Regions from separate parts of the Pseudarthrobacter sp. BIM B-2242 genome, predicted to be linked through region 2. Evidence: predicted binding sites of a transcription regulator. Region 2 holds the regulator's gene; the other holds the start of a gene.
What was found. Region 2 encodes Rex, which represses fermentation and respiration genes when NADH is low (regulators of the CRP and FNR family bind a similar motif). Its sites were predicted from a motif close to CTTGTGAANNNNTTCACAAG; they were not measured.
Positions count from the first base shown of each region.

Region 1 (9,506 bases), 1.0 Mb from region 2:
CTGAAAATCAGGAACGCGACGATGCCCACGGCCAGTACCTTGCCGGCGTCGAACACCCAGCCTGCCAGGGTCCACCCGTCGAGCCCGAACGCGTTCGAGATCGTGGCGACCACCAGGCCCACCAGCCCAACCGGCGCGTACCAGATGAAGATGCTGCCGGGGGCGGAAAGGCCGTTGATCCAGCCGAAGCCGAAGCCATTGACCAGGCTCAGGGCGTACAGCAGGGCAAGGCTTAGCCCGCCGGTGAGCGCCCAGAAGAGGAACTTTCGGCCCCAGCCGGCGTTTTTTCCGGCCCAGATCAGTCCGATGAACGGCAGGAAGACCACGGTGATGGGCTTGACGGAGATGGAGAGCGTCACCAGGACGATTCCCAGCACGACGCGTTTGGTGGCGGCGTAATACAGCCCGGCCAGCGCCAGTCCGATCATCAGGGCGTCATTGTGGACGCTGGCAATGAAGTTGGTCAGGAACAGCGGGTTTGCCGCGGTGAGCCAGAGCGCCCGGTGCGGATTGATGCCGTGGAGCTCGGCAAGCTTTGGCACGTAGATGATGCAGAGCACCACGCCGGCCAGCGCTACGAGCCGGAACAGCATCACGCTGGCTTCGGGATGGACGTTGGTGGACCACACCACAAACTGCTCAATCCAGAGGAAAAGTTGCCCGTACGGAACGGGGGCTTCGGTCCACAGCCGGTCAGCCCCAAGCTGGAAGTAGTTGGACAGCGCCGAGATGCCGTTCTCATACGGGTTGAAACCCTCCACCATCAGCCTGCCCTGGCCGATGTAGGCGTACACGTCGCGGCTGAACAGCGGGACACTGATCACCATCGGAAGTCCCCAGGCCGCGACCGCCTGCAGGGTCGCCCTGCGGGCTGCGGGTCCCCAGACCCGGACGCGCTGGCCCAGCCGAAGCCAGGCGCGCACCAGGAGCATGCCGCCGATGGCAACAAGCACAATGGACAGGGCAACCCCGATGGCCTCAGTGCGCATCCAGATAAATACCGGCACCCTGCGGAGTTCGGAGACCGGCGCCAGCCAGCCGACGCCTATTGATCCGATCGCCATAAAGACCGAGCCGAGGAAACCGGCCAGGATCGGGGAGCGGGGGTTGTCCACTTCGGCCGCAGCCGGCCCGGGGATCACAGCGGCGGCCATCTCCCCCGTTGCAGGCACACGCGCCGTCATCTCAGGATCGTCCCATCTCTTTGCTTCAGCGCTTCGGCCCGGCGGGCCGCGGCAGCCGCCCGGGCCGCGCAAGGCATGTACAGCGGCCGGAGTACCAGCCCCTCTGTACCCGAAATCCTAGCATCGGACCGTTGCACGGAAGCTAAACGGTAGGCTGGTCCGGTGCCTATATCTAACGAACGCATCGTCTGGATCGATTGCGAAATGACCGGCCTGGACATTAAGAACGACGCCCTGATCGAGGTGGCGGCGCTGGTGACAGACTCGGAGCTGAACATTCTGGGCGACGGTGTCGACGTGGTGATCAAACCCGAGGATGCCGCCCTGGCCCAGATGAACGACTTCGTCCGGGACATGCACACGCGGTCCGGGCTGTTGGAGGAACTGCCGCACGGAAAGACCATGGCCGAGGCCGAGGCCGCCGTGATGGAGTACATCGAAAAATGGGTGCCGGACCCCCGCAAGGCCCCGCTGGGCGGCAATTCCGTGGGCACCGACCGTGTCTTCCTTTCCCGCGACATGCCCGCCGTCGTCGAACACCTGCACTACCGGGTGATTGACGTCAGCACCATCAAGGAACTCTCACGGCGCTGGTACGCCCGGGCATATTTCCAGTCGCCGGCTAAGAAGGGCGGCCACCGCGCCCTCGGGGATATCAAGGATTCCATCGACGAATTGCGCTATTACCGCGAGGCCGTGTTTGTGCCGGCGCCGGGACCCGACAGCGCCACAGCACGCGGGATCGCCCAGCGGGTGACCGGCGGGGCGTCCACACCGAGAGAGTAATCTCCGTCACGTTCCAGGGAATTTTCCGTGAAAACCCCAAAAGTGGCGCAAGCATCCCTTAACAGCAGGTAAGCTATTTGAGTTGCCTTTCCAGGGGACCGGGTCACCGGAACTCCTGCAGGGCACATGGTGGGCTTAGCTCAGTTGGCAGAGCGCCTGGTTGTGGTCCAGGAGGTCGCGGGTTCAACCCCCGTAGCTCACCCTTAGAAGGCGGCAGCAGCAGCCGTCCGATTGGAGGCCGTACCGGATATCCGGTACGGCCTTCTTTTTTGCACAAATACCGGCGTTACGCCGCCCGCACGAAAGGTCATCAGCAATGACAGTTCTGCCGATCACGATCTGGGGAGAACCGGTGCTCCACCGCCGCGCCGCCGAAGTGGAAGTGTTCGACGACGAACTGCGCACCCTGATTGCCGATATGTTCGAAACCAACGACGCGGCCAACGGCGTGGGCCTGGCCGCCCCGCAGGTTGGTGTGGGTAAAAGAATCTTCGTCTATAAATTCGCCAACGACGACGGCGCTCCCCCAGCCGGAGTGCTCGTCAACCCGGTGCTGACGCTCTCCAAGGTTTCCGGTGCGCTGCCCGACCCCGATGAAGAGGAAGAAGGCTGCCTCTCTTTCCCGGGCGGCCAATACCCGCTCAAACGCGCCGAATGGGCCAAGGTGCAGGGCTTCGACGGCCACGGACAGCCGGTCGAGTTCGAAGCTACTGGCTGGTTCGCACGCGTCATCCAGCACGAGTACGACCATTTGGACGGCAAGCTCTATGTGAACCGGCTCCTGGACCGCTACTCCCGGAAGGCCATGAAGCTGGCCAAGAAGAGCGGTTGGGGCGTACCCGGACTGACCTGGATGCCCGGCGTGGACCCCGACCCGTTCGGCCACTAGGGCACACAGGCAGAGGATCCTGCCTTAACGTTCACTGTGCCGCGATGGTGGGCTGCTCCGGACACGAGTCCAGGACCCTGTTCATGGCATCCTTCTCAGGCTGGGTGACCCACAGCCCGTACGACGCCTTCACGGAGATCTGGCGGGCCACGTAGTGGCAGCGGATATTCTTGTTCTTCGGCAGCCAGGTGGCTGCGTCCCCCGCACTCTTTTGCTGGTTGGCGGGACCGTCTGCGGCGATCAGGTTGAGCGGATCGTTCGCCAGGCTGAGGCGCTGCTGCGGCGACAAGGACTGGGCGCCTTTCTGCCACGCGTCACCGAGCGCCACGACGTGGTCGATCTGGATTTCCTTGCTGCTCTCCGGTCCGCGCCGGAAATCCACGGCCTTGCCCGTGTACGGCTCCACAATGGTGCCCGAAGCGACACGGCATTTTGACCCCTCCATAAAGCCGACTGACGCGAGGTCGCGGCGGAGGATGTCATTGCGGGTATCGCAGCCGTTTCGGTCGACATCCTGCCACGCCTGCCCGAATGCCTCGCGGGAGTAGTGGTCCTTCGGTGCACGGCCTTTGACACTCAGCCCGGCCAGGGCCGCACGGGCGCTCCCCTGCGGGACGGCGTGCACGGGCACCACCGGCTTCATCCAGCTGCCGTCAAATACGGGTGCATGGCCGGGTCCGTCAGCAGCGGGCTCCGCGGCGGCGAACTGGCCGGCGGTAAAAAACCACACCGCAGACCCCAGCACGGACACCGCAAGTGCCGCGAGCAAAGCCCAGGCCTGCCGCGAGCGGCGCCGGGCACGACGGTAGGCGCCCCAACTGACCGTCATGGGCAACAGACTATTCCGGGAATCCCGTGCACCAGAAGAGCCTAGGCCACCCCACTGACAGCCGGAGGGTTATCCACAGTGGGGAGGAAGAGTGACCCGGATCTATAGCTCCCGGGACACCCGCCGGAGATCCTCTTCCGCCAGGTGGAGGAGGCTCTCCAACTGCCGGACGCGGTCCTCGCCGACATCGCCGGCAGCCAAGGCAGCTCGTGCCTGCTCCAGTAGCCTGACGGCCTCTTTGTGGTTGGCCTTGGCGACGTCGAAGGCGTGTTCAAGGGTGGTGTCGTGGAGAGTTTCGTTATCCATGGCACCAGTGTGGTCCCGATTCCCGGCTGATTCCAGCGAATCAGCCGGGAAGTCGAAACCTTGAACGGCTAAGGCGCCCTTTAGACTGCGATTGCGGCCAACGCGGCAGCCGGTTCCTTCGCGGGGAACGACGGCGGGTTGACCCCGGCCATCTCTTCCATGACCCGGACTACCTGGCAGCTGTAGCCGAACTCGTTGTCGTACCAGACGTAGAGGATGACGTTCTTGTCATTGGAGATGGTGGCTAGGCCATCCACGATGCCGGCCCGGCGTGAGCCGACGAAGTCGGTGGACACAACCTCGGGGGAATCGATGTAGTCGATCTGCTTGCGCAGGTCCGAATGCAGCGACATCTGGCGCAGGTAGTCGTTGACTTCCTCTTTGGTGGTGCCGTTTTCCAGGCTCAGGTTCAGGATGGCCAGCGACACGTCCGGGGTGGGGACGCGGATGGAGCTGCCGGAAAGCTTGCCCTGAAGTTCGGGCAGTGCCTTTGCCACAGCAGTGGCCGCGCCGGTTTCGGTGATCACCATGTTCAGCGCCGCGGAACGGCCGCGGCGGTCACCCTTGTGGAAGTTGTCGATCAGGTTCTGGTCGTTGGTGAACGAGTGGACGGTCTCAACGTGGCCGTGGATGACGCCGAACTTGTCGTTGATGGCCTTCAGGACCGGGGTGATGGCGTTGGTGGTGCACGACGCGGCGGAGACGATCTGATCCGAGTCCAGGATGCTGCCGTGGTTGATGCCGTGCACGATGTTCTTCAGCGCGCCCTTGCCCGGTGCGGTGAGCAGGACTCGGGCCGCGCCCTTGCTCTGCAGGTGCTGGGACAGGCCCTCGGCGTCGCGCCAGCGGCCGGTGTTGTCCACCACCAGGGCGTCCTTGATGCCGTAGGCGGTGTAGTCGATGGTGGCGGGGTTGTCCGAGTAGATGACCTGGACCTGCACGCCGTTGGCGGTGATGGTGTTGGCTTCCTCGTCCACACGGATGGTGCCTTCGAAGGATCCGTGGACGGAGTCGCGGCGCAGCAGGCTGGCACGCTTGGAGAGGTCCTTGTCCGAGCCGCGGCGCACCACGATGGCGCGCAGGCGCAGGCCGTGGCCGCCGCCTGCCTTTTCGATCAGGAGGCGGGCCAGCAGGCGGCCGATGCGGCCAAACCCGTACAGCACAACGTCGGTGCTGGTGCGGTTGTCAGCCCCGCGCTTGCCAACAACATCGGCCAGTTCGGCGCGGAGGAACTCCTCCAGGGAAGCGCCGTTGCCTTCAAGCTTGTACTTCTCGGTCAGGCGTGCCACGTCGATGGCTGCTGCGCCAAGTTCCAGCTCCGCCAGGGTGTTCAGCAGCGGTGCGGTTTCCTCAAGCAGGAGCTCGCTGTTGCTCATGCGGCGGGCGAACCGATGCGCTTTGAGGATGTTCATAGTGGACTTGTTGATCAGGCTGCGGCCGTGGATGCTCGTCACCACGTTATTTTCGCGGTACAGCCGGCCAATCACCGGAATCATGGCCTCGGCGAGAGCCTCCCGGCCCATCCACGTATCAAGACAAGAATCTGACGTCTGGCTCACAGAACTACCTTCCTCGGTTCAGCCGCATACGTCCTCGTATGCGGTTGTCGGCCACCTGACGTTGTCCAGGGGCTCTGGCACCGGCGGGGTTCTGCCCCGGGTGCCGTGGAGAAGCGCAAAGAAAAACCACCGGCTGCGAACGCAGACCCGGTGGCAGAACTTCTACGTTCGCTCTCTATTCTAAGCCGGGGCACCGCACTGCGGGACGCCGTGGGACGTGAAGTCACTCACATGCCCTGCGGCGGGAGGTTGTGGGATGGGTTGACCGATACGCCGGGTTCTGTGCTCCCGTGCCGTTACCAGCGCGGGAGTAGCGGCCATCCATCTACGGACGCCGTTGCCGACGCCCTCCAGCGGCCTACCCGGACACTCGGGCGGGCAGCCCTCAAACGTGTCCTGTCTGGCCTTGCTCCGGGTGGGGTTTACCTAGCCTTCCCGGTCACCCGGGAAGCTGGTGGTCTCTTACACCACCGTTTCACCCTTACCTGCTGCCTTCCGTTGCCGGCGGACGCAGGCGGTCTGTTCTCTGTGGCACTGGCCTGCGGGTTACCCCGAGTGGGTGTTACCCACCACCCTGCCCTGCGGAGCCCGGACGTTCCTCGAGCCACTTGCGTGACGCGCGGCCGCCTGGTCAACCCATCCGGAACCCAGTCTACCGGGGAAGGAGGCGCCGCCGTCGCCGGTAGGATCGTACGGTGCTGATTCTGCTTCCCCCCTCTGAAGGCAAGACCCCCGCGGTCCGGGGATCCGCCGTCGACTGGCCTTCCCTGAGCTTTCCGGCCCTTAACACGCACCGGGCCGCCGTCCTTGAAGCGCTGGGTACGGTCAGTGCGCATGAGGATGCCCTCGCTTTGTTGGGCGTCGGCGCATCGTTGAGGGACGACGTCGACCGCAACACCCGGCTCCACGCGGAACCGGCGGCGCCCGCGCACCAGATTTATACGGGTGTCCTGTACGACGCCCTGGGGTACAAAACGCTGACGCCGACGCAGCGCCGCAAAGCCGACGAATCAGTTCTGGTGGTGTCCGCGTTGTGGGGCGTCATCCGTTTCGCCGACCGGGTGCCCGCGTACCGGCTGTCGATGGGAACTGCACTGCCCGACGTCGGCCGCCTTGCCTCGTTCTGGAAGCCGCAGCTTTCGGAGGCCCTCACTAAGGCGGCGTCCGGGCACCTGCTGGTGGACTGCCGCTCCAGCACCTACGCGGCGGCGTGGGCGCCGCCGCCCGCGCACACCGTAGCGGTCAACGTATTCACCGAGGTGAACGGCGTGCGCAAGGTGGTGAGCCACTTCGCGAAACATACCCGGGGCGAGCTGGCACGGCACCTGCTGGCCCGCCGCGGCCGCGCCCCGGAGACCGCGGCGCAGCTGCTCAAGGCGGCCCGCGAAAAGTGGGAAGCGGAGCTCGCGGAGGGCTCAGCGCGGAAGCCGCACGCCCTGAACATCATCCTCCCCAACTGAGTAGCGCTATCTGTCGTTTTGACCTCTCAAAACGACAGATAGCGCTACTTAGTTGGGTGCTAGGCAGTCGGGGCGGGTGCGTTCCACTCGGCCGAGCGCACCAGGATGGCGCCGGAATCCGGGCAGAACACGATGTCGTCCTCGGCGGCGGCCTTGATCTCGGCGAGGTCCCCGGGGCTCAGTTTCATTCCTGAGGCCTCCGACGTGCCGTGGAACAGTCGGGCCGCGCCCACACCGCGCTTGGCGAGGGTCTTTTCGTAGACTGCCAGCATCCCCGCATCGAGTCCGGCGGCGAATTCATCACGCTGGGCGCGGACGACATTCGCTTCAGCATCCACCTCGGCCAGGGCTTCGTCGAGCTCGGCACGGATGCCGCTGAAGGAGCCCTGGATGTCATCAACGATCTGCTGTTGGGCGGCCTGCCGGGCGCGCAGGGAGTCGAGGCGTTCCAGCACTTCGAGCTCAACGTCCTCAAGATCTGACCGGCGCTTGTTCAGCGAGGCAATATCCTTCTGCAGGGCTACGAGATCCTTGGACAGTCCCGTTCCGCTGTTAAGCCGGGCTTCGTCGCGTTCAATCCGGGAAGCCACCTGCTCCACGTCGGCCTCGGCCCGCTTGAGTTCGGCTTCAGCGTCATGGACGGCCACCTTGGCGCCGCCCAGTTCACCGTTGGCCACCGAGAGCGCGGCCTCGAGGTCGGTGATCCTCGGATCGTTGCTAAGGGTACGGCGGCGGTTCTGCAGGGACTTGAGCTTCGCGTCCAGCCCTTGCAGTTCGAGCAACTTCAACTGTTCCGCCGGTGCTGCCTTAGCCAACTGCTACCTCCGTTTGTTTCCTGCCGGCCGGAACCGGGCACCCGATCGGCGCTGTATAGACTCTAGCGCCTGGCCCGCTCCCCTGCCTCGCATCCCGGGCTTAGCCCGGAGTCAGAATGAAGTCCCAGGGGTCACTGTTGGTGTTGCTCACCTGGATCTCGACGTCGTGCCCTTGATCGGCGAGCACGTTGCCCAGGGCTGATGCGGCGGCCGGCAGCCAGAGCCACTCGCTGGCAAAGTGGGAAACGTCGATCAGGTACGGCCTGCCGTCCACCGCCGCTTCGCGGGCTTCGGAAGCGGGATGGTGGCGGAGGTCGGCTGTGACATAGACGTCAGCGTTACTGGCCCGCACCTCGTCGAACAGGGAGTCACCCGCGCCGCCGCACACCGCAACGCGGCGCACCAGGCCGTCTTTGTCGCCGGACACACGGACTCCCCCGGCCACTGCGGGAAGGATGCCGAAAACCCGTGCGGCGAAATCGCCCAGGCTCATCACGTCGGCGAGATCCCCCACCCGGCCGATGCCTTCTTCGGGCAGCCCGTTCGCGGCCACGGTCAGCGGGGCCACGTCCTCCAGCCCCAGCGCATCAGCCAGGACATCGGAAACCCCGCCCACGGCCGAATCACCATTGGTGTGGACGGTCAGCAGTGCCGTTCCGGACTCAATGAGCCGGTGGATGGCCTGCCCCTTTGCAGTTGTGGCAGCCACCGAGGTGACGCCTTTGAGGAGCAACGGGTGGTGAGTGATCAGCAGCTCTGCGCCCCACTCCACGGCTTCCTCGATCACCGCAAGGGTGGGATCCACGGCGAACATCACCCGGGTGACCTGTGCGGCGGGATGACCGGCCACCAGGCCCACCTCGTCCCAGTTTTCAGCCAGCGACTCCGGCCAGAGTTCCTCGACGGCCAAAAGCACCTGTCCCAGGGTGGGAGCCGGGGACTCCGCGGGGGCGTCGCCGCCGGATCCGGTGCCGCCGCTGCCCGCATCTGTAACGCCGGTGTCTGCAGATTCCATAGACTCAGTTTTACCCCATCGGGCGGTTTAGCCGGAGTGTGTCGCCGTCTCGTAGGGTGGTCAGGGAATCATCCGGGGCACTCAACCATTGAAGAGGTCATGAAAACTTTTGTTCTGGGCGGAGGCTGCTTCTGGTGTTTGGACGCTGTCTACCAAAAAACCAGGGGCGTCTCCTCGGTAATTTCCGGCTATACGGGCGGCCACGATCCGCACCCTGACTACTATTCGGTCTGCAGTGGAACCACGGGCCACGCAGAAGCAGTGGCGGTGACCTTTGACGAAACAGTCATTCCGCCCGAGGTCATCCTGGACATGTTCTTCGCGCTGCACGATCCCACCACGCTCAACCGCCAGGGGTACGACGTCGGGACCCAGTACCGCTCGTCCATGTTCTACGAGACCCTCGAAGAGAAGATTCTTTTCGAGGAGGCCATTGATCGCAACCAGGCGCTGTGGTCCCACCCGATAGTCACAGAGGTCAGCCGGTTGTCACGGTTCTACGTAGCTGAGGACATCCACCAGGACTACTACGCCAAGTTCCCCGAGCAGGGCTACTGCCAGGTGATCATCAACCCCAAGCTCGCGAAGGCCCGGAAATATTACTCTGCATGGCTTAATGCTTAGCAGGGGCCAGCAGGCCATCGTTAGGCTGACCTCAGCATT
Region 1 covers NZ_CP061721.1:2,368,442-2,377,947, forward strand. Annotated here, with positions in the region: gene mptB (polyprenol phosphomannose-dependent alpha 1,6 mannosyltransferase MptB) at 1-1,184, opposite strand, end outside; gene orn (oligoribonuclease) at 1,347-1,970, shown strand; tRNA gene IDT60_RS10860 (tRNA-His) at 2,100-2,172, shown strand; gene def (peptide deformylase) at 2,287-2,859, shown strand; gene IDT60_RS10870 (HNH endonuclease family protein) at 2,891-3,688, opposite strand; gene IDT60_RS10875 (hypothetical protein) at 3,791-3,994, opposite strand; gene IDT60_RS10880 (glyceraldehyde-3-phosphate dehydrogenase) at 4,075-5,553, opposite strand; RNA gene rnpB (RNase P RNA component class A) at 5,807-6,192, opposite strand; gene IDT60_RS10890 (YaaA family protein) at 6,249-7,013, shown strand; gene IDT60_RS10895 (zinc ribbon domain-containing protein) at 7,073-7,828, opposite strand; gene IDT60_RS10900 (Nif3-like dinuclear metal center hexameric protein) at 7,929-8,843, opposite strand; gene msrA (peptide-methionine (S)-S-oxide reductase MsrA) at 8,943-9,467, shown strand.
Region 1: the regulator Rex is predicted to act here: its motif matches at 5,768-5,787, upstream of IDT60_RS10880 (glyceraldehyde-3-phosphate dehydrogenase).

Region 2 (9,506 bases):
GAAGAGCTGGAGGGTGTCCAGCAGTTCACCGTATTCCGCGTTGTCCTTGATGTACTGCGTGACGACGAAGGGGTTGGCCGGGCGCTGCGGGAACAGCGAACCCGGCACCGCGGCAACAGCCAGCAGGAGCAGGAGGAACAGCGCCGTGCGCATGCTGGTTAGCTGCGTCCAGGCCCACCGCAGCATCCCGAGCGGCCCCAGGACGGGCAGGGCCGCGTCTGCCTTGGCAGCAGCAACCGGGGCCGGGGACTTCTTGTTTGCTTTCACTCGCTCGCTCATCAGATTGGTAACTTCACGTCGGTTTGGAACCAGTACTGCAGTTCGGTGACCCAGGTGCCCCAGACGCCGCTGGCCATCAGCAGGCCCAGCACCACCAGGATGCCGCCGCCGATCCGCTGGATGGCAAGGCGGTGCTGGCGGAAGAAGGACATCACGCCCATGCCGCGGCGGACGGCCAGGGCAATCAGCAGGAACGGGATGCCCAGGCCCAGGCTGTACACGAACGCCAGGAGGGCGCCTTTGGCGGCGGAGGACCCGCCGGACAGGCTCAGGAGCTGGACGGCCGAGTAGGTGGGGCCGATGCACGGCGCCCAGCCAAGGCCGAAGGTGAGCCCCAGCAGCGGCGCTCCCCAGAGACCGGCCGGCGGCTTGGCGTGGATCTTGGCGTCACGCTGCAGCCAGCCGAATCCGCCCATAAAGACCACGCCCATGATGATCACCAGGATGCCCAGGAGCTGGGTGATCCAGGCGTTCTGGGAACCCGTGATGAGGGTGCCTAACTGGCCGAAGGCACCGCCCAGCAACACAAAAATGACCGAGAAACCCAGCACAAAAAGCCCGATCCCGGCGAACATCCGCCCGCGCTTCTGCTTCTGTAGGTCCACCCCGCTCAGGCCGGTGACGTAGCCCAGGTACCCGGGCACCAGGGGCAGCACGCACGGGGACAGGAAGGACACCAGGCCGGCGAGCAGTGCCACCGGAATGGCAAGCAGCAGCGAGCCGTTCAGGATGGTTTCGGCGAAGGGACTGTTCACGGTGGGCGGCCGCTACTCTGCCACTGCGGCGGCAATGAGGGCTTTGAGGGTGCCCTTTTGGATTTCGCCCAGCACGCGGGAGGCTACCCGGCCCTGCTTGTCCAGGACCAGCGTGGTGGGGACCGCCCCCGGCGGGACAATGCCGGAGACGGCCAGGAGCACGCCGCCGTTCTTGTCATCGAAACTGGGGTAAGTCAGGTTGAAGGTCTTGTCGAAGGCCTCAGCGGTGGCTTTTTCGTCGCGGAGGTTAACGCCAAAGAACTGCACGCCCTGGTCCTTGAACTCCTGATGGAGTTCTTCCAGGATGGGCGCCTCCACCCGGCACGGGGCACAGGCGGCGAACCAGAAGTTCAGGACGGTCACCTTGCCCTGGAAGTTTTCGGGCGTGACTGTGGTGCCGTTAAAGAGGGTGCCGTTGACGGCGACGGCTGACTTGCGGTCAGCGGCGGTGAATTCCGTCACCGAGCCGTCTCCGGCGATGTAGTTCTTGTTGTCGCCGGCTTTGGCCTGCTTGGCGAGGGCATCCTCCTGGGCGCAGGCGGAGAGCCCCAGGACGAGGAACGCTGCGCCGCCGGCGGTGAGCAGGGCGCGTCGGGAGGTGGTGGGGTTAAAGGTCACGGTCAGGCCCCCGGGGTGGTGGCGGCACCGGGAAGAAGGGCGGCAGCGGGCTCGCTGTACTCAACGCGCAGGAGGGAGCCGTCGTCGTCGAATACCAGGGAGGTGATTGACGTCAGCGTGCACTCGCGTTTGCGCGGGTCATGCCACAGAGGGCGGCCCTCGGCGCTCAGGCGCGTGGCCCAGATGGGCAGCTGATGGCTGACCATGATGGCTTCGGGGCCGCTGGTTCCATAGTCACCGGCGGCCAGTTCGATGGCCCGCAGCCGGGCATCCTCGACGGCGGTCCGGACGCGGGCAGCCTGCGCCTTGTAGGGCTCGCCCCAGGACGGCCGCAGCGGGTTGACCAGGTGCGGCCAGTGCTTGGGCTTGCGGAGTTCGGCCTTGGTGACCTTCATGCCCTGGAAATAGTTCTCAGCCTCGATGATGCGCTCGTCCGTGTGGACCTCGAGGCGCAGCGCCTCGGCAGTGGGGGCGGCGGTTTCCTGGGCCCGGACCAGCGGCGACGCTGCCAGATAAGTGATCCGGGCGCCATGGGCGGCGCGCTCGGCGAAGTGCTCGGCGAGGGTCTGCGCCATTTCCCGGCCCAGCTCGGAGAGGTGGAATTCGGGCAGCCTGCCGTACAGAACGCCGTCGGGATTATGGACCTCGCCGTGGCGGAGCAGATGGACAGTGGCTTGGGGCATGTTTACCAGTTTCTCAAAGATGGCGTGCGATCCGAAATCTTCTACATTCCGTAGAACTGAAACTCTGGGAAAAAAGTTCCTGAACACGGAACAAAACATGCAAATGCATGCTTATACTCGGTACAGCGGATGGTTGATACTTCAATAGCTGAAGCGTCAAGCTGTCCGGCAGGACCACCCGACAAACATTAAGGAAAACACCATGACTCTTCCCGCAGACGTCACCACCGGCACCTGGACCCTCGACAACTCGCACAGCGAAATCGGCTTCACCGTCCGCCATGCCGGCATCAGCAAGGTCCGCGGCCAGTTCAAGGATGCGGCCGCAACCCTGGACCTCGCCGAAAACGTGGCCGATTCCAAAATCAGCGCCACCATCCAGACCGCAAGCTTCGACTCCGGCGACGCCAACCGCGACGGGCACGTCCGCGGCGAAGACTTCTTCGACGTCGAGAAGTTCCCGGAAATCTCTTTTGTCTCCAACGGCCTCGTGGCCGCAGGCGACGGCTACGAACTGACCGGCGACCTCACCATCAAGGGCATCACCCGCCAGGTTTCCCTCGAGACCGAGTTCAATGGCGTGGCCGTTGACCCGTTCGGCATGACCCGCGCCGGCGTTTCCGCCGAAACCACCATCAGCCGCAAGGACTTCGGCCTGACCTGGAACGCTGTGCTCGACGCCGGCGGCGTCCTGGTCAGCGACAAGGTTGCCATCAACCTTGAACTGGCATTCATCGCTCCCGCTGCATAGTTCTTCCCACGCTGAGCCCGGCTGCCGGATCCCCAAGGGGGTCTGCGGCCGGGCTCAGTACGTTAACCCCAACTAGGTAGCGCTAACTGTCGTTTTGACGGCTCAAAACGACAGTTAGCGCTACTTAGTTGGGGCGCAGTGGGCGCGGGGTGCGGGTCCACTCATTCCTGCGTTGCGCATGCCGACGTGTCCCCCGGAAGGCCGCCTCCGTTCCCGGCGAGTTTGCCCCGATTCTCCTAGAGAACCGGGAATTCGCCGTCTACAGTGAGAGCCATGAGCAACCCCAGTGACACACCGCCGCCTCAGCCCGGTGACCAGCCGCCCGTCGGCAACGTTCCGCCCACCGGCTACCAGCCGCCGCAGGGATACCCGGCTCCGCAAACGCACCAGCCGCCAGGCCAGCCCTATCCCCCACAGGGCCAGAGCTACCAGCAGCCTGGCCAGCCGGGCGCCTTCCAGTTCCAGATGCCAACCGACGGTCCGCGCAACTTCAACGATGTGATGCCGAAGGGCGGGCTCTCGGGGATGTTCAGCGTGGCCGGGCTTCCCATGGAACTCAAGGTCTCGTACTGGATCTGGCTCATCGGCGGCATGCTGGGTGTGCTCGGCACGTTTTTCGGTCTGCTTGCTGCTCTGGCTGTTTTCACAGTGGCCCCCGCCCTGGCGGCCATCGTTCTCGTCCTGGTCCTGGTTGCCCTCGCCCTTGCCGTGGCTCAGATCGTCCTCGCTTTGAAGATGAAGGAGGGAAAGGAATGGGCCCGCCTGGCACTCACCATCGTTGCGGGCGTCTCATTGATCCTGGCGGTCATCGGCGGCAGCTTCGGTGAAGGCATCGGCAATAACTGGTTCGGCTTCCTGATCAGCGCCGCGGCGACCGTACTCATGTGGCTTCCCAACTCGCAGGCCTGGTTCAACGCTTCCAAAGGCCGCTGACCAGCCCGTTTCCACCATGATTCCGCTTGGCCGGGAGGGCGCGAATACCTCTCTGGTATGACCCGTCCCGGCACCGGCAGGGGTACGGTTGGAAGTAAGCCGTACTGGGGGCAGGGCCAGTGGACTGCACCCAGCAGCCGAACTGACTTCCGACCTGCAAAGGACCGCTCATGAGCACACCCGTCCCGCCTCCCGTCCCGAACGAACCCGAGCCAGGCAACCAGCCCCAGGCACCCCGCTACGGCGGGAACGGCCCGCAGTCCGGGCAGCCCGTTCCGCCGGCGCCGCAGTACGGCCAAAACTCCCCGCAGCAGCCGCAGTACGGCCAGAACTCACCACAGCCGCAATTCGGCCAAAACGCACCGCAGTACGGCCAAAACTCACCGCAGGCACCACAGCAGCCCTACGGCCAGAATCCACCCCAGTTCGGGCAACCTACGCCGCCGGCCTATGGCCAGCAGCCGTACGGGCAGTCCCCCTACGCCCAGTACCCTTCTGAGCAGCCGCAGGCCACCGGAGCCAAGGGCGTTCCCCAGCTGGTCAACATTTCGTTCTGGCTCCTGATCGCTGCGGCTGCACTCTTTGTCATCACCCTGCTTGTGGGCATCGGCATGCTCGATGACCCGATCATGCGTGACGCGTTCGAAGATGCCATGCGCAGCAGCGGCGCCACCGGCACGGAGTTCAACTTCGAGGACTTCAGGAGCGTCTTCGCCGGAACGCTGGTGGTCGTGGCAATCCTCGGTGCGGGAATGTACTTGCTGGTGGCCTTCTTCATCCGCAAGGGTAAGAACTGGGCCAGGATCCTGGGAACCGTATTCGCGGCGCTGTCCATAACCAGCCTTTTCCAGGTGCCGAACCTCGGGACTTTGGGAACCGTGGCTGGAATCGCAGCGATCGTTCTGCTGTACCTGCCGTCCACCGCTCCGTATTTCCGCAAGCAGCAGCCGTTCGCCAACCCCTACAGCTCGCCGGGCAACCCCTACGGCCAGTAGGTCCCGGCCAAGCCAGACACGACGGGCGTGGACCCCGCCAGCCGCCGAACAGAACCTAGGCGGTTTGGTCCGGGGCCTGCGCCCGTTGCGCGTGATACGCCAGGATCTGAAGTTCGGTGGCCATGTCCACCTTGCGCAGGTTGACTCCGGCGGGGACCTGCAGCATGACCGGAGCGAAGCTCAGGATGCTGTGGACACCGGCCGCAACGACGCGGTCGCAGATTGCCTGTGCCACGGCGGCCGGCAGCGCCAGGACCACCATATTGGCGCCCGTCCGCTCGAGTACTGTTTCGAGGTCGGCAACGTCGCTGACGCGCAGCCAGCCCACCTCGTTGCCCACCACCATCTGGTCGGCGTCGAAGATTGCCACAACGTCAAAGCCGCGGGACTCGAAACCGCCGTAACGGGCCAGCGCCTTGCCCAGGTTGCCGGCGCCGACGATGGCCACCTTCCAATCATGGGTCAGCCCGAGGGCCGCGGAGATGTGGCGGCTAAGGTACTGCACTTCATAGCCAACCCCGCGCGTGCCATACGAGCCAACATAGGACAGGTCCTTGCGCAGTGTTGAAGAACTCACGCCCGACGCTTCCGCCAGGGACTCCGAGGACACGCGCTCCACACTGTCTGCGAGCAGTGTGTTCAGGGCGCGCAGATAGATGGTCAGCCGTGCCACGGCGGCGGGCGGAATCTGCTTGGCGATTTCCCCGGTCGGGGAAACGCCCGCACCTTCTACGGCATGGGGGGATGAATCCAGTGAACTCACTATCCCCTCCGTTGCCTCGCGTTGTGACTCCACTCTAGAGCCCCGCGGCTGGTGTCAACAAAGCCAGCGACATTTTTGGCAATCGGTTGTCTACTGGGCCATGGCACGCTGGAGGACACGCTCAAGCCGGGTTTCATCAATTTGCCAAAAGTCACGCTGGATGCCGTCCACCAGCACCACGGGAATTTCCTCCGCGTACCGCTCACGCAGTTCCGGTAGTTCATCAACCCGCTGTTCCGTCCACCTGAGTCCCAGCGAGGCGGTAACCCGTTCGACGGCGTCGCGCGCGTCTGCGCACAGGTGACAGTCTGCTTTGGTGATGAGGACTACCTCCGGTTTTGCCATGCTTTAACCGTATCGCCCTTTGGGTGCTGCCAGCGCTGCGGGCAGGGTCGCCGGCGCCTGCTGAAATGTTCGGCGCCGAGTATTGACTAGACTCGTGGAATGCCCGAGGAGAAGTACGTCGCTGTGATCACCAAGCCGGATGCGGTGATGCAGACCGGCGAAGCGGCCTTCTTTGACGTTGACAACACCCTAATGAAGGGCGCCAGCCTCTTCCACGTGGCCCGTAAGATGCACCAGCGGGGCGCCTTCACGCTGACCCAGGCGGCCGGATTCGCCTGGAAGCAATTCAAGTTCGTGACGCGCGGCGAGAACATGGACGATGTCCATGCAGTACGCGATTCGGCCCTCACCCTCGCGGCCGGCATCACGGTGGACGACATCAAGGCCCTGGGCGAAGAAGTGTACGACGAGATGATCGCCTCCAGGATCTGGCCAGGAGCCAAGGCACTGGCGCAGCAGCACCTACGCGTGGGCCGGCGGGTCTGGCTTGTCACGGCCACCCCCATCGAAGTTGCCGCAGTCATCGCAACCCGACTGGGACTCACCGGAGCGCTGGGCACTGTGGGCGAGATTGCGGACGGCATGTACACCGGCCGGCTGGTGGGTGACATCCTGCACGGCTCCGCGAAAGCAGTGGCAGTCCAGGAACTGGCCGATGCCGAGGGCCTGGACCTGAAACGGTGCTGGGCGTACAGCGACTCCTACAATGACATCCCGCTGCTGACCCTCGTGGGTCACCCGGTGGCCATCAATCCCGATGCCCGGCTCCGCAGCCACGCGCGCGACCACAATTGGCCGGTCTACGACTTCCGCTCCGGCCGCCGCGCCGCCACCCTGGGCCTCAAGGCGGCAACGGCCGGCGGCGTGGTCTACGGACTGTGGAAGGGCTTCGCCCGCATCCGCGGCCCCCGGGCATAACTGCGGCCCCCGGGCATAACCGCCGTCGCGACTGTCGCCGTCGGCGTTTCACCGTCTTTTGCACACAAAAATGCCCGCTGCCGGGGAGGCAACGGGCATTTCACACAGTTCGAAGTATCTCTACTTCTTATTGCGGCGCTGGTGACGCGTTTTGCGAAGCAGCTTGCGGTGCTTCTTCTTGGCCATACGCTTGCGACGCTTCTTAATAACTGAACCCACGAAAGTTCCTCACAAACTAGATGTAGTACCTGTCTGATGGAAGTGGTCCGTGAGCAGAGCTACAGACTGAAACAACTGACAGATTCTTACAATGACGTAAAACAATCCTTAACAGGGTACCGCTTTCTGGCGTCGACCACCGACCGCAGTCCATCCTCGGGCCGAATCATCGGTTGGAACGCCAGGTTGTCACGCGGTTTCGGTGTGACCGTCCACCACCGCACCCTTGAGATACTGCTCGACGGCGTTCTCAGGCACTCTGTATGAGCGACCGAAACGCACCGCGGGCATTTCACCTGAATGAACCAGCCGATAGACGGTCATTTTGGAGACGCGCATGACCTGGGCCACTTCGGCCACGGTCAGGAACTTCGCGTTCGAGAAGTTCTGTTCTGCAGACATTTCCCTATTCCTTTGCTGACGGATGACTACTAACCCCAGCGTGTTCCATTGCGGTGTGCCGATGCTGAGCCATCCACCAACCATGTGATAGATACTCTAGAGGTTCATGGGGCTGTAGTGAAAGTCATTTCCGGCAATCACTGTGCAGTACGGCGTTTCCGCGCGGACGCTGCGAGCTGGTTGAGGACCGATGCTGACACATCCCACTCCATGCATGCATCCGTTACGCTCTGCCCGTACACGAGCGCGGAGGTTCCCGCGGCGTGCTCGGCGACATCCAGGTTCTGCGCCCCGCCTACGAGGAAGCTTTCGAGCATCACGCCGGCGATGGCCTGGGCAGCCGGGCCGCCCTCCTCAAGCTGGGCGCCGATTTCGAGCGCAACTTCAGCCTGCCGGTGATGGCTCTTGCCGCTGTTGGCGTGGCTCGCGTCCACGATCAGCCGGGGGTTCAGTCCCTTGCCGGCCAGCAAGGCGGAAGCGCTTTCGACGTCGGCTGCTGAGTAATTGGGCCCCTTGCGTCCGCCGCGGAGAATGACGTGCGTGTCCGGGTTGCCTGCAGTGGCCACCAGCGCGGCGCGGCCGTCACCGTCGATCCCCAGGAAAGCCTGCGCTGCCGCGGCGGCACCGCACGCGTCAATCGCAACCTGGAGGCCGCCGTCGGTACCGTTCTTGAAGCCGATGGGCATGGACAGCCCGGACGCCAACTGGCGATGGATCTGGCTCTCGGTGGTGCGAGCACCGATGGCACCCCAGGAGATCAGGTCCGCCATGTACTGCGGGCTGATGGGCTCCAGGAACTCTGTTGCGGTGGGCAGGCCGAGTGCGGTGACCTGCTGCAGGAACTGCCGGGCAGCGCGGAGGCCGGTTTCCATGTCGTGGCTGCCGTCCAGGCGGGGATCGTTGATGAGGCCCTTCCAGCCCACCGTGGTGCGCGGCTTTTCGAAGTAGGCCCGCATGACAATCAGCAGGTCTTCCTTGTGCCTCTCGGCCTGGCTGACGAGCCGGCGGGCGTATTCCAGGCCGGCCTTTGGGTCGTGGATGGAGCAGGGGCCAACGATAACCAGCAGCCGGTCGTCCACGCCGTCCATGATGGCGCGGACCTCATCGCGGCCGCGTTCGACGACGTCAGTCACCCGGTCATCCAGCGGCAACTCGGCGATGAGCTCGGCGGGCGTGGGCAGCGCAGTGAATTCGCTGACGCGCAGGTTGGATGTGGATTTAGCGGGAGTTGCTGTTGCGGGGCTCATGCTCGGGGTCCTGTTCCAGATAGGAAGCGGGCCCAGATCAGAACCCGCCGGAGAAATGGCGAAGGGCAGAGAATGATCTCTGCCCTGTTGGCTCTGAAGGAAGTTGGATGCGTGTCAGTTAGACGCGGGCTCCTCCAGAGCCAACGAAAAATACGCATACCAACGGTTAGTCATAGGGAGACCATAACCGGACGATTTGGCCCGTGCAAAATCGGCGGCGTCACACACCGCAATCCGCCCCTCCCCAAGTAGGTAGCGCTATCTGTCGTTATGAGCGCTCAAAACGACAGATAGCGCTACCTAGTTGGGCCGGGAAACGGGTACGCGCCGGATGGTCAGCCGAGGAGCTTGCGGAGGTACTGCAGCTGCCGGATCCAGTGGTGCTCCTGGCCGCCCTCGTGGTTGTTGAACCGGTAGACCTCGATCTCCTTGGCGGCCCCGGTTCCGTAGGCATTGAAGCTGGCGAACACGGTGGACGGCGGGCAGACATCGTCCATCAAAGCCACCGAGTAAAGCGCCGGGGCGGTGGCCGCCCGGGCAAGGTTGACGCCGTCGAAATAGTTCAGCACCGCCAGCATCGGCTCGTACCGGTCGCGGT
Region 2 covers NZ_CP061721.1:3,382,219-3,391,724, forward strand. Annotated here, with positions in the region: gene IDT60_RS15615 (cytochrome c biogenesis protein ResB) at 1-279, opposite strand, end outside; gene IDT60_RS15620 (cytochrome c biogenesis CcdA family protein) at 279-1,034, opposite strand; gene IDT60_RS15625 (TlpA disulfide reductase family protein) at 1,047-1,652, opposite strand; gene IDT60_RS15630 (histidine phosphatase family protein) at 1,655-2,335, opposite strand; gene IDT60_RS15635 (YceI family protein) at 2,538-3,086, shown strand; gene IDT60_RS15640 (hypothetical protein) at 3,360-4,019, shown strand; gene IDT60_RS15645 (Yip1 family protein) at 4,190-5,014, shown strand; gene IDT60_RS15650 (redox-sensing transcriptional repressor Rex) at 5,070-5,777, opposite strand; gene IDT60_RS15655 (glutaredoxin family protein) at 5,868-6,122, opposite strand; gene IDT60_RS15660 (HAD family phosphatase) at 6,222-7,040, shown strand; gene IDT60_RS15665 (30S ribosomal protein bS22) at 7,161-7,259, opposite strand; gene IDT60_RS15670 (helix-turn-helix domain-containing protein) at 7,449-7,661, opposite strand; gene IDT60_RS15675 (3-deoxy-7-phosphoheptulonate synthase) at 7,799-8,908, opposite strand; gene IDT60_RS15680 (acetylxylan esterase) at 9,244-9,506, opposite strand, start outside.